Regions from separate parts of the Streptomyces sp. NPDC021012 genome, predicted to be linked through region 1. Evidence: predicted binding sites of a transcription regulator. Region 1 holds the regulator's gene; each other region holds the start of a gene.

Region 1 (4,442 bases):
GAGCCCACCGCGCCGAAGACCTCCGCCCCGGCGAACGCCGCCGTGCCGAGGACGTGGTCGAAGTGGGGGTGGCTGAGTGCGATGTGCGTCACCTTCCGGCCGCCCGTGAGTTCCGCCACCTGCGCCCGCAGCTCCGCGCCCTCCGCGAGCGAGGCCCCCGTGTCGTACAGCAGCACCCCCTCCGTACCCAGGACCAGCCCGACCGTGGCGTCCCAGACGGGCAGCCGTCGCCGGCCCACCCCGTCCGCGAGCCGCTCCCATCCACACGCTTCCCAATCCACGTCCATGGGGCGACGCTAACGGGTGCGGGCGCCGCCTCCTTGCCAGGAGCGATGCCCGCCGCCGTACACTGGCCGGGGGATCGCTGGCACTCGGACAGGGCGAGTGCCAAAAGCGGAGCAACCGGAACGACCGTCTACAGCTGGAGGTGCGCACGATGCTCAGCGAACGCAGGCTCGAGGTCCTGCGCGCCATCGTCCAGGACTACGTCGGGACGGAGGAGCCCGTCGGCTCCAAGGCGCTCACGGAGCGCCACAAGCTCGGCGTGTCGCCCGCCACCGTGCGCAACGACATGGCCGTCCTGGAGGAGGAGGGGTACATCGCCCAGCCTCACACCAGTGCCGGACGCATTCCCACCGACAAGGGCTACCGGCTCTTCGTCGACCGGCTCGCCGGCGTCAAGCCGTTGTCGACGCCCGAGCGGCGGGCCATCCACAACTTCCTCGACGGAGCCGTCGACCTCGACGACGTCGTCGGCCGCACGGTACGGCTGCTCGCCCAGCTGACCCGGCAGGTCGCCGTCGTCCAGTACCCCTCGCTGACCCGCTCGACCGTCCGGCACGTGGAGCTGCTCTCGCTGGCCCCCGCCCGCCTGATGCTCGTCCTCATCACGGACACCGGCCGGGTCGAGCAGCGGGTCGTCGACTGCCCCGCGCCCTTCGGCGAGACCTCGCTCGCCGACCTGAGGGCCCGGCTCAACAGCCGGGTGGTCGGCCGTCGGTTCGCCGACGTGCCGCAGCTGGTGCAGGACCTCCCCGAGTCCTTCGAGGAGATCGAGGACCGCGCCACGGTCTCGACCGTGCTCGCGACCCTCCTCGAAACGCTCGTCGAGGAGCACGAGGAGCGGCTGATGATCGGCGGCACCGCCAATCTCACCCGCTTCGGACACGACTTCCCCCTGATGATCAGGCCCGTGCTCGAAGCCCTTGAGGAGCAGGTCGTGCTCCTCAAGCTGCTCGGCGAGGCCAAGGAATCGGGCATGACCGTACGCATCGGGCACGAGAACGCCCACGAGGGGCTGAGCTCCACGTCCGTCGTCTCGGTCGGCTACGGTTCGGGCGGCGAGGCAGTCGCCAAACTCGGCGTGGTCGGACCGACCCGCATGGACTACCCCGGAACGATGGGAGCGGTACGCGCAGTGGCACGTTACGTCGGACAGATCCTGGCGGAGTCGTAAGTGGCCACGGACTACTACGCCGTACTCGGCGTACGCCGCGACGCGTCCCAGGACGAGATCAAGAAGGCGTTCCGGAGGCTCGCGCGCGAGCTGCACCCGGACGTCAATCCCGATCCCAAGACGCAGGAGCGCTTCAAGGAGATCAACGCCGCCTACGAGGTCCTCTCGGACCCGCAGAAGAAGCAGGTCTACGACCTGGGTGGCGACCCGCTCTCGGCCTCCGGCGGCGGTGGCGCGGGCGGCGGCTTCGGAGCGGGCGGCTTCGGCAACTTCTCCGACATCATGGACGCCTTCTTCGGTACGGCTTCGCAGCGCGGCCCGCGCTCGCGGACCCGCCGCGGCCAGGACGCCATGATCCGCCTGGAGATCGACCTCAACGAGGCGGCCTTCGGCACCACCAAGGACATCCAGGTCGACACGGCGGTCGTCTGCACCACCTGTTCGGGTGAGGGCGCCGCGCCCGGAACCTCCGCGCAGACCTGTGACATGTGCCGCGGCCGCGGCGAGGTCTCCCAGGTCACCCGGTCCTTCCTCGGCCAGGTCATGACCTCCCGCCCCTGCCCGCAGTGCCAGGGCTTCGGCACGGTCGTCCCGACCCCGTGCCCCGAGTGCGCCGGCGACGGCCGCGTGCGGTCCCGCCGCACCCTCACGGTCAAGATCCCGGCCGGTGTCGACAACGGCACCCGCATCCAGCTCGCGGGCGAGGGCGAGGTCGGCCCCGGCGGCGGCCCCGCCGGCGACCTGTACGTCGAGATCCACGAGACCCCGCACGAGGTCTTCCAGCGGCGCGGCGACGACCTGCACTGCACGGTCACCATCCCGATGACCGCGGGCGCGCTCGGCACGAAGGTGCCGCTGCAGACCCTCGACGGCGTCGAGGAGATCGACATCCGGCCGGGCACGCAGTCCGGCCAGTCGATCCCGCTGCACGGGCGCGGCGTCACGCACCTGCGCGGCAACGGCCGGGGCGACCTGGTCGTCCACGTCGAGGTGACGACCCCGAGCAAGCTCGACGCCGAGCAGGAGCGCCTGCTGCGCGAACTGGCCAAGCTGCGCGGCGAGGAGCGGCCCACGGGTCAGTTCCAGCCGGGGCAGCAGGGGCTGTTCTCACGCCTGAAGGACGCGTTCAACGGGCGGTAGGACGTGAGGAAGGGGCGGCACCCGGTGTGCCGCCCCTTTCCGTTGTCCGTGCGCGGGCATGACACGATGCCCATATGTCCCCCACCGCACTGAACGATCTCTCTCGGTTTCCGATCGTGCAGGCCCCCATGGCCGGTGGCGCCTCCTGTCCCGAGCTCGTCGGGGCCGTCTGCGAGGCCGGGGCGCTCGGCTTCCTCGCGGGCGGGTACAAGACGGCCGGAGGCCTGTACCAGGAGGTCAAGCGGGTGCGCGGGCTCACCGCGCGACCCTTCGGGGTCAACCTCTTCCTGCCGCAGGACGGCCGGCCCGCCGACCCCGCCGCCGTCGAGGTCTACCGCCACCAGCTCGCCGGCGAGGCCACCTGGTACGAGACCCCGCTCGGCGAGGCGGACGAGTGCCGTGACGACGCGTACGACGCCAAGCTGGCCATCCTCCTGGAGGACCCGGTCCCCGTCGTCTCCTTCACCTTCGGCTGCCCCGCCCGCGAGACCTTCCACGCCTTCGACCGCGTCGGTACGTACACGATCGTCACCGTCACCTCCGCCGACGAGGCCCTCGCCGCGGAGCGGGCCGGCGCCGACGCCGTCTGCGTCCAGGGCGTCGAGGCCGGCGGGCACCAGGGCACGTACCGCGACGACCCGGCCGACGAAGGCGCCCCCGGCACCGGGCTCCTCACCCTCGTCACCCAGGTCCGCGAGGCCGTCGCGCTGCCGATCGTCGCCGCCGGAGGGCTCATGCGCGGCGCGCAGATCGCCGCCGTCCTCGCCGCCGGCGCCGACGCCGCCCAGCTCGGCACCGCCTTCCTCCCCTGCCCCGAGTCGGGCGCCCACCCCCTGCACAAGCAGGCCCTGACGGACCCGCTGTTCACCCGGACCGCCCTCACCCGGGCCTTCTCCGGGCGCCCGGCGCGCGGCCTCGTCAACCGCTTCATGCGCGAGCACGGGCCGTACGCCCCCGCCGCCTACCCCGAGATCCACCACCTCACCGCCCCGCTCCGCAAGGCCGCCGCCGACGCCGGAGACGCCCAGGGCATGGCCCTGTGGGCCGGCCAGGGCCACCGCCTCGCCCGCGCGCTCCCCGCCGGGCAGCTGGTCGAGGTGCTGGCCGCCGAACTGGACACCGCCCTCTCCGAGCTCGCCCACAGGAGCGCTTCATGACCGCACCCGTCTTCGTCGTCGACACCGTCCCCGGTGCCGGGAGTTTCCTCCTGGACGGGCCCGAGGGGCGGCACGCCGTCTCCGTGAAGCGGCTGCGGGCCGGGGAGGAGCTCGTGCTCGCGGACGGGCACGGCCGCTGGGCCGAGTGCGTGGTGGTCTCCGCCGAGGGCAGGGACGAACTGACCGTGCGGGTCGACGAGGTCCACGAGGACCCCGAGGAGGAGCCCCGCATCACCGTCGTCCAGGCGCTCCCCAAGGGCGACCGGGGCGAACTCGCCGTCGAGACCATGACCGAGACCGGCGTGGACGCGATCGTGCCCTGGGCCGCCTCCCGCTGCATCACCCAGTGGAAGGGCGACCGGGGCCTCAAGGCGCTCGGCAAGTGGCGGTCCACCGCGCGCGAGGCCGGCAAGCAGTCCCGCCGCACCCGCTTCCCCGAGGTCGCCGAGCTCATGACGACCAAGCAGGTCGCCGCCCTCCTCGCGGGCGCCGACTTCGCGGCCGTCCTGCACGAGGACCGCGACCACCCCAGCGGCGCCCTCGCCACCGCCGAACTCCCCGCCAAGGGCTCGATCGTGCTCGTCGTCGGCCCCGAGGGCGGGGTCTCCCCGGACGAGCTGGCCGCCTTCGAGGCCGCGGGCGCGAAGCCGTACCGCCTCGGCCGCAGCGTCCTGCGCACCTCCACGGCC
Region 2 (4,442 bases), on a different contig from region 1:
ATTCTGGGCCCTGGAGGCCAGTGGGCCGGCCGGGGGACGGTGGGGGCGGTACGGCGGTGTCGCGGCCCGGATGGGGCTCTCGCGCTGACAGGATGCGGCGCCATGCAGCTCGTACGACAAAAGGACCAGATGATGACACAAGGCGCGCACCGCTCCCGCCGGACGCTCGGGGCGGCGCTCGCCGTCGCCGCCCTCGCCTCCGCCGCCACGGCCTGCTCCGGCAGTGCCGAACCGAAGCGCGCCGAGCCCGTCCCCGCGGCCGGCCAGCAGGCCCAGGGCGCGGCCGGCGCCCTCACCGCGTACGTCGAGAAGGTCCGCGCGCAGCGGGCCGCCCGCGTGCTCGCCGCCAAGAAGTGGGGCCTCGCCAAGCCCCCGCTCGAAGCGCCCGCCCCGCCCGCCGTCAAGCCGAAGATCACCACCCGGAAGGGCTTCGAGACGGACGGCGAGGGCCTGCCGCCCGTCTTCACCACCGTGCCGACCAAGCAGAAGGTCGTCTTCCTGACGATCGACGACGGCGCGGAGAAGGACCCCCGGCTGCTGAAGATGATGACGGAGCTGCGGATCCCGTACACCGCCTTCCTCAGCAACTACCTCGTCAAGGACGACTACGGCTACTTCGCGAGGATGCAGAAGTCCGAGGAGTCCGGCGTCGCCCTCCAGAACCACACCCTCAACCACCGCTACCTGCCCGGCCTGTCGTACGGCGAGCAGAAGCGCGAGATCTGCGGGATGCAGGACGTCATCGAGAAGCGCTTCGGCAAGCGGCCCCCGCTCTTCCGCCCGCCGTACGGCAACTACAACGAGGACACCCTGGTCGCGGCCAAGTCCTGCGGCGTCAAGGCGGTTCCGCTCTGGGCCGCCGAGGCCTTCCCCGACCACATGGAGTGGCGCGAGTGGGACCGGGACCTGCACCCCGGCGACATCGTGCTCACCCATTTCCGGGGCAAGGAGGACTGGAAGGGCACGATGCCGGACATGATCCGACGGGTGATGAACGTGATCACGTCGAAGGGGTACGCGGTGGCGAAGCTCGAGGACTACGTGTGAGGACGCGGGGGCGGCGATGGGCCGCCGTGCTCGTGGTGACCGGCGCGCTCCTCACCCTCCCCGCCTGCACCTCCTCGGTCGACCCGGCCGACCCGATCGACCCGATCGAGCGGCTCGGCCGGAAGGCGGCGGAGCGGGTGGGGCCCCGGCCCAGCCCGGCCGAGACCGTACGGACCGTCCGGGCGGCGGTGGACGCGAAGCGCTGCGAAGAGCCCCCCGTACTGCGGACGGCCACGCGTCCGGCCACGCGTACAGGCACGCGCACCGTCACGCCACGGAGCGAGGAATTGGCACTCCGCTTGACCGAGTGCTAATCGCGGTCATAGTCTCGGCTCTGGCACTCCCCACCGGAGAGTGCCAACACAGCGACGGGCAGGTCCGGCACCCGCGACGACGGATCCACCTGGTCGCCACCTCAGACAGTTAACCCCGTGAGATCTCCGAAGGGGGAGGTCGGATCGTGACGACCACCAGCTCCAAGGTTGCCATCAAGCCGCTCGAGGACCGCATCGTGGTCCAGCCGCTCGACGCCGAGCAGACCACCGCCTCTGGCCTGGTCATTCCGGACACCGCCAAGGAGAAGCCCCAGGAGGGCGTCGTCCTGGCCGTTGGCCCGGGCCGCTTCGAGAACGGCGAGCGTCTGCCGCTCGACGTCAAGACCGGCGACATCGTGCTGTACAGCAAGTACGGCGGCACCGAGGTGAAGTACAACGGCGAGGAGTACCTCGTCCTCTCGGCTCGCGACGTGCTCGCGATCGTCGAGAAGTAATTCGCCGAAGTATCTGAAGCAGATGCTTTGAGCTGCGCCCCTTGACCCCGCACCGGGCGTCCGGGGGCGCAGTTCGTTCCACCTTGAATCCGAGAGGGCTGAACCGCTCCCATGGCGAAGATCCTGAAGTTCGACGAGGACGCCCGTCGCGCCCTTGAGCGCGGCGTCAACAAGCTTGCCGACACGGTGAAGGTGACGATCGGCCCCAAGGGCCGCAACGTCGTCATCGACAAGAAGTTCGGCGCCCCCACCATCACCAACGACGGTGTCACGATCGCCCGCGAGGTCGAGATCGAGGACCCGTACGAGAACCTCGGCGCCCAGCTCGTGAAGGAGGTGGCGACCAAGACCAACGACATCGCGGGTGACGGCACCACCACCGCCACCGTGCTCGCCCAGGCCCTGGTCCGCGAGGGTCTGCGCAACGTCGCCGCCGGCGCCTCCCCGGCCGCCCTGAAGAAGGGCATCGACGCCGCCGTCAAGGCCGTCTCCGAGGAGCTCCTCGCCACCGCCCGCCCGATCGAGGACAAGTCCGACATCGCCGCCGTCGCCGCGCTCTCCGCGCAGGACCAGCAGGTCGGCGAGCTCATCGCCGAGGCGATGGACAAGGTCGGCAAGGACGGTGTCATCACCGTCGAGGAGTCCAACACCTTCGGCCTGGAGCTCGACTTCACCGAGGGCATGGCCTTCGACAAGGGCTACCTGTCCCCGTACATGGTGACCGACCAGGAGCGCATGGAGGCCGTCCTCGACGACCCGTACATCCTGATCCACCAGGGCAAGATCTCCTCGATCCAGGACCTGCTGCCCATCCTGGAGAAGGTCATCCAGGCCGGCGCCAGCAAGCCGCTCCTGATCATCGCCGAGGACGTCGAGGGCGAGGCCCTCTCCACCCTCGTCGTCAACAAGATCCGTGGCACCTTCAACGCCGTCGCCGTCAAGGCCCCCGGCTTCGGTGACCGCCGCAAGGCGATGCTCGGCGACATGGCGACGCTCACCGGCGCCACCGTCATCGCCGAGGAGGTCGGCCTCAAGCTCGACCAGGCCGGTCTGGACGTGCTCGGCACCGCCCGCCGCGTCACCATCACCAAGGACGACACCACGATCGTCGACGGTGGCGGCAACTCGGAGGACGTGCAGGGCCGCGTCAACCAGATCAAGGCCGAGATCGAGTCCACGGACTCCGACTGGGACCGCGAGAAGCTCCAGGAGCGCCTCGCGAAGCTCGCCGGCGGCGTGTGCGTCATCAAGGTCGGCGCCGCGACCGAGGTCGAGCTCAAGGAGAAGAAGCACCGTCTGGAGGACGCCATCTCCGCGACCCGCGCCGCGGTCGAGGAGGGCATCGTCTCCGGTGGTGGCTCCGCGCTCGTCCACGCCGTCAAGGTCCTCGAGGGCAACCTCGACAAGACCGGCGACGAGGCCACCGGTGTCGCGGTCGTCCGCCGCGCCGCCGTCGAGCCGCTGCGCTGGATCGCCGAGAACGCCGGCCTCGAGGGCTACGTCATCACCTCCAAGGTCGCCGAGCTCGACAAGGGCCAGGGCTTCAACGCCGCGACCGGCGAGTACGGCGACCTGGTCAAGGCCGGCGTCATCGACCCGGTGAAGGTGACGCGCTCCGCCCTGGAGAACGCCGCCTCGATCGCCTCCCTCCTCCTCACCACCGAGACCCTCGTGGTGGAGAAGAAGGAAGAGGAGCCGGCGGACCACGGCCACGGCCACGGTCACGGCCACTCCCACTGAGGCAGCTGACTGACAGCTGAGGCCCGGTGCTCCCGTCGCGGGAGCACCGGGCCTCACTGCTCCGCCCCTACTCCTCCACCGCCCCGAGCTGCTCCATCAGCCCGAGCATGTCGTACTGCCACCACCCCTCCACGGCCTTCCCGTCCTCCCGGAAGCGGTGGACGACCATCCCGGTCATGCTCACCTCCATCCCGGTCGGCTGGATCCCCATGAAGTCGCCGACCTGCGTCCCCTTCCACGTCCAGCGCGTGCAGACCCGGTCCCCGTCCGCGATCTGGTCGTCGACCGTGAACGTGAAGTCGAACGCCGCCCGCCACATCTCGGACTCGCGCCGCAGCGCGTCCATCCCGACCGTGTCCGTCGGATTGTTCGGATCGTGGTCGTGATACCCCTCGGCGAACACCTCGTCGAGCGGCGGCAGCTCCCCGGGCATCGCCACCAGCTCGAAGAACCGCCGGGAGGCCGCCTTGTACATCTGCTCGTCCCGCACCACGTCCAGATCGGTGAAGGTCGGCATCTCGTCACAGAGCGCGACCATCTCCCGGAAGATCCGGTCCGTCTCGGGAAGCTGCGAGTTCCGCATGGCCACGTCGTACGAGGGGAACTCGACGATCTCCACGACGTGCGAGGCATCCGACCGGTCCTTGCCGACGATGCTGTGCGTCGCGGTCCGCTTGCCCTTGGTCTGCTCGACCCACCGGTCCATGAGCCGGTTCAGGTCCTCGACCCGGCTCGTCTTGCAGTCGATGATTTGTACGAAGGTCATGACGCCTCCCGGCCCAGGTAGGACCTTTCCAGTCTAGGTTGAGTGCATGGAGTGGGCAGGGGAGAAGCGTCCGGTCACCGTCGACAACAGCGCGGGCACCGTTGTGATCGGAGACGGGAA
Region 3 (4,442 bases), on a different contig from region 1:
TTCCGCGACGCCGGCCTGGCGCTCTGAAAGGTAACGAAGACATGGCCGTGAACGTCCGCATCCCCACCATCCTCCGCACCTACACGGGCGGGCAGTCCGAGGTCCAGGCCGAGGGCGCGACCCTCGCCGAGGTCATCGCGGACCTGGAGAAGAACCACACGGGCATCGCCGCCCGCGTCCTGGACGACCAGGGCAAGCTGCGCCGCTTCGTCAACGTCTACGTGAACGACGACGACGTGCGCTTCGAGCAGGGCCTGGAGACGGCCACCCCGGCCGGCGCGGGCGTCTCGATCATCCCGGCCGTCGCCGGAGGCTGACCGTTCGGCACAGTGCCGGCTGCTGCTGACCCTTCACCGATCCTTACCGGTCAGTACGAATTGCCCCTTCCGCGCTATAAGCGGAAGGGGCAATTCTGCATGGTTGAGCGCGGTAGAGTTGGGGAAGTCCCCTCCGCTGCTCGTGCCAAACGCATATGAGAATGCGCCCGCACGTGACAAGAAGCAGCCAAAGTACCGGTGCGTTGTGTACGTTCTGCGCGTTTTGCCGGGCCCGACTTGCCCCGTCATCCAGGGGATCCTCCCCAATTCCCCTTTCCGGCGTGCCCAGAATTCTCGGTCGAATGACCTGTTGCAGAGGGCAGTTGGGCAGATACATTCAGCGGCGGTCGACGCGTTCCGGCGCAGGGTCTGACCCGGGTCCGCGAGGTGCGGTCCCGCGCAAGGGCCAGTAATAGGGGAGTTAGGCATGGCTCAGGGCACCGTCAAGTGGTTCAACGCGGAGAAGGGCTACGGCTTCATCGCGGTAGACGGTGGTGCGGATGTTTTCGTCCACTACAGCGCGATCCAGATGGATGGCTACCGCAGTCTCGAAGAGGGCCAGCGGGTCGAGTTCGAGATCTCGCAGGGCCAGAAGGGTCCGCAGGCGGACATGGTCAAGCTCGCCGTCTGAGCGCGGCGCGATCGGCCACCGACGCAACGCCGTCGAGGGGTCCGCATCCCTGAGGGGATGCGGACCCCTCGTGCGTTCCCGCCCTGTCCGGATCCCCTCCCGAAACCCGAGAGTCGCTTGCACTCTCATAGGGCGAGTGCTAATCATTGGCGTTAGCACTCGGAAGGTGAGAGTGCTTACGAGGATCGGGCAGACGAGGTCCGCGGCCAGGTGGGGCAAGGAACCACAGGGCACGCAGGCCGTCCGTCGCGGGCGTCGGCGCGGTCCTGGAGCGTTATCCACCCCATGTCCGGGAGGACCACTTCACATGGCCAAGATCATCGCGTTCGACGAGGAGGCCCGGCGCGGTCTCGAGCGCGGCATGAACCAGCTCGCTGACGCCGTCAAGGTCACCCTCGGCCCCAAGGGCCGCAACGTCGTCCTCGAGAAGAAGTGGGGTGCCCCCACGATCACCAACGATGGTGTCTCCATCGCCAAGGAGATCGAGCTCGAGGACCCGTACGAGAAGATCGGCGCCGAGCTGGTCAAGGAAGTCGCCAAGAAGACGGACGACGTCGCCGGCGACGGTACGACCACCGCCACCGTCCTCGCCCAGGCGCTCGTCCGCGAGGGCCTCCGCAACGTCGCCGCGGGTGCCAACCCGATGGCCCTCAAGCGCGGCATCGAGAAGGCCGTCGAGGCCGTCTCCGGCGCCCTGCTCGAGCAGGCGAAGGATGTCGAGACCAAGGAGCAGATCGCTTCCACGGCCTCCATCTCCGCCGCCGACACCCAGATCGGCGAGCTCATCGCCGAGGCGATGGACAAGGTCGGCAAGGAAGGCGTCATCACCGTCGAGGAGTCGCAGACCTTCGGTCTGGAGCTCGAGCTCACCGAGGGCATGCGCTTCGACAAGGGCTACATCTCGGCGTACTTCGCCACCGACATGGAGCGCATGGAGGCGTCGCTCGACGACCCGTACCTCCTGATCGTCAACTCCAAGATCTCCTCCGTGAAGGACCTCCTTCCGCTCCTGGAGAAGGTCATGCAGTCGGGCAAGCCGCTGCTGATCATCGCCGAGGACGTCGAGGGCGAGGCCCTGTCGACCCTGGTCGTCAACAAGATCCGCGGCACCTTCAAGTCCGTCGCGGTCAAGGCCCCGGGCTTCGGCGACCGCCGCAAGGCCATGCTGAACGACATCGCCATCCTCACGGGCGGCACGGTCATCTCCGAGGAGGTCGGCCTCAAGCTCGAGAACGCGGGCCTGGACCTGCTCGGCCGCGCCCGCAAGGTCGTCATCACCAAGGACGAGACCACCATCGTCGACGGTGCCGGTGACAGCGACCAGGTCGCCGGTCGCGTGAACCAGATCCGCGCCGAGATCGAGAACTCCGACTCGGACTACGACCGCGAGAAGCTCCAGGAGCGCCTCGCGAAGCTGGCCGGCGGCGTGGCCGTCATCAAGGCCGGTGCCGCGACCGAGGTCGAGCTCAAGGAGCGCAAGCACCGCATCGAGGACGCCGTTCGCAACGCGAAGGCGGCCGTCGAGGAGGGCATCGTCGCCGGCGGTGGCGTGGCCCTGCTCCAGGCCTCCAACGTCTTCGAGAAGCTCGAGGCGGACCTGTCGGGCGACGAGGCCACCGGTGCCAACATCGTCAAGCTGGCCCTTGAGGCCCCGCTGAAGCAGATCGCGGTCAACGCCGGCCTCGAGGGCGGCGTCGTGGCGGAGAAGGTCCGCAACCTGCCCGTCGGCCACGGCCTGAACGCCGCGACCAACGAGTACGTCGACCTCATCGCCGAGGGCATCATCGACCCGGCGAAGGTCACGCGCTCCGCGCTGCAGAACGCCGCGTCGATCGCCGCGCTGTTCCTCACCACCGAGGCCGTCATCGCCGACAAGCCGGAGAAGGCCGCCGCGCCGGCCGGCGGCGGCATGCCGGGCGGTGACATGGACTTCTGATCCTCCCGAGGATCGGCGGTTCATCGCTGAACGCGCAGCTCGCGCACGCGAACGAGGGCGGCACCCCCACCAGGGGGTGCCGCCCTCGGGCGTTCCTGCCTCAGCAGAGGTGATCAGCGCACGTCGACGTAGTCCCCGCCCGCGGAGGCCGGGGAGTGGAAGTGCCGGGAGTCGGCGGCGTAGTGGCGGATCCGCCAGGTGCCGTCGGCGCTCGCCTTCACCTTCAGGGAGACGCTGCCGTTGGCGGCGGACCGGCCCGTCGCCATCTGCTTCCAGGCCGTCGAGCCCTTCGGCTGGAACTGCAGGACCACCGGAGCGTTCCCGTACGCCCGCCAGGCGCCGTCCCAGTAGTGCTGGAGTCCGCCGGTGACGGTCACGTACCCGCCCTTGGTGACCGGCTCGGGGCCGGCGTTCAGGGAGACGATCCGGGTGTCGAAGCGGACGAGCCGGAAGGAGGGCGAGACGGCCTCGGCGAGCTCGTCGCTCGTCAGGTGGCGGACCCGGAACCAGCCGCCCCGGCTGCCCGCGGCGAGCGTGATGCTGTCCCAGGAGTAGGACGCCTCCCGGAGGGGGACGCGCTTCCAGCCGCCGTCGACGGACTGCTCCAGCTGCACGTCCTGGTCGTACATGGACGCGTCCGGCACGTACAGCGCGCGGAGATGGACGGACACCGTGAGGGTGCCGTCGGCGGACAGCGAGGCGCTGCGCAGGTCGAGGCGGGACTCCAGGGGGACGGCGAGCGGGCCCGAGAGCCGGTCGAACACCAGGAACGGGTCCCCGGAGGTGACCTCCCACTCGTACTGGCCGGAGCCGGCGAAGGCGGGGAGCTTCGCGGTGAACCGGCCGTCCGCACCCGTGCGCACGTTCGCGACCTGCGGGCCGAAGGCCACGCGGACGGGCTGGTCGGCGAGCGGCGCGCCCGCGGCGGCCGCGTCGGTCAGACGTCCGCTGACGGTGACGGTCTCGCCGTTGAGCGCCCGCTTCCTGTCGGCGGTGGCGGTGGCCGTCGCGCGGAGCGGCTTGTACGCCTCCGCGACCGAGCGCGAGGCGCTCGCGCTGCCGTGCACCTCGGCGCTGTCCTCGGTGAACGAGGCCGTGAAGGCGTCGCCGGGGCCGGCGACGGCGTACGGCTCGCCGGTGAAGTCGCCGGCGGCGGAGGTGACGAGGGCCCGGGGGGCCTCGCCGGCGGCCGCGCCGTCGCGCCGGACGGTGACCGTGCGGTCGGGGAGCGGCACGACGTCCCCGGAGCCGGGCTGGACGGCGCTCAGCTTGCCCTGGGGGCGGGCGTTGCGGTCGTCCCAGGCGGGGACGCCCACGCCGAAGGAGACGAGCTCCGGCCGAAGCCGGAAGTCGAGTCGGCCCGCGTCGGCGCGGGTGAGCTTGTTGCCGAGGGAGTCGGTGGCGGTGACGTCGATGGCGTACGTCCCGAGGGACGGGATGGTGCCGCCGTCCTCGACCAGCTTCAGGGTCGCCTCGGCGGGCAGCCGGAAGGTGTTGGCGAGCCTGGGGTCCCAGGAGTCGCCGGGGACGAGCGCCGGGATGTCGGCGACGACGGTGT

Evidence for each region. Region 1 encodes HrcA, which represses chaperone genes, less so after heat shock. Its sites were predicted from a motif close to TTNGCACTCNGNNNNNCNGAGTGCNAA; they were not measured.
Region 2: groES (co-chaperone GroES) is a predicted target of HrcA. The motif match lies at 1,382-1,408, and genes of this name have one in related genera.
Region 3: groL (chaperonin GroEL) is a predicted target of HrcA. The motif match lies at 1,065-1,091, and genes of this name have one in related genera.

What each region holds. Positions count from the first base shown of each region.
Region 1 covers NZ_JBIRQU010000004.1:241,730-246,171, forward strand. The annotation lists gene ACH4TP_RS15250 (MBL fold metallo-hydrolase) at 1-287, opposite strand, end outside; gene hrcA (heat-inducible transcriptional repressor HrcA) at 437-1,456, shown strand; gene dnaJ (molecular chaperone DnaJ) at 1,457-2,596, shown strand; gene ACH4TP_RS15265 (nitronate monooxygenase) at 2,671-3,753, shown strand; gene ACH4TP_RS15270 (16S rRNA (uracil(1498)-N(3))-methyltransferase) at 3,750-4,442, shown strand, end outside.
Region 2 covers NZ_JBIRQU010000001.1:831,143-835,584, reverse strand. The annotation lists gene ACH4TP_RS03790 (SAM-dependent methyltransferase) at 1-2, opposite strand, end outside; gene ACH4TP_RS03785 (polysaccharide deacetylase family protein) at 103-1,047, shown strand; gene ACH4TP_RS03780 (hypothetical protein) at 1,044-1,361, shown strand; gene groES (co-chaperone GroES) at 1,508-1,816, shown strand; gene groL (chaperonin GroEL) at 1,928-3,556, shown strand; gene ACH4TP_RS03765 (ester cyclase) at 3,624-4,322, opposite strand; gene ACH4TP_RS03760 (hypothetical protein) at 4,369-4,442, shown strand, end outside.
Region 3 covers NZ_JBIRQU010000017.1:14,291-18,732, reverse strand. The annotation lists gene thrC (threonine synthase) at 1-27, shown strand, start outside; gene ACH4TP_RS35190 (MoaD/ThiS family protein) at 42-317, shown strand; gene ACH4TP_RS35185 (cold-shock protein) at 745-948, shown strand; gene groL (chaperonin GroEL) at 1,256-2,884, shown strand; gene ACH4TP_RS35175 (hypothetical protein) at 2,998-4,442, opposite strand, start outside.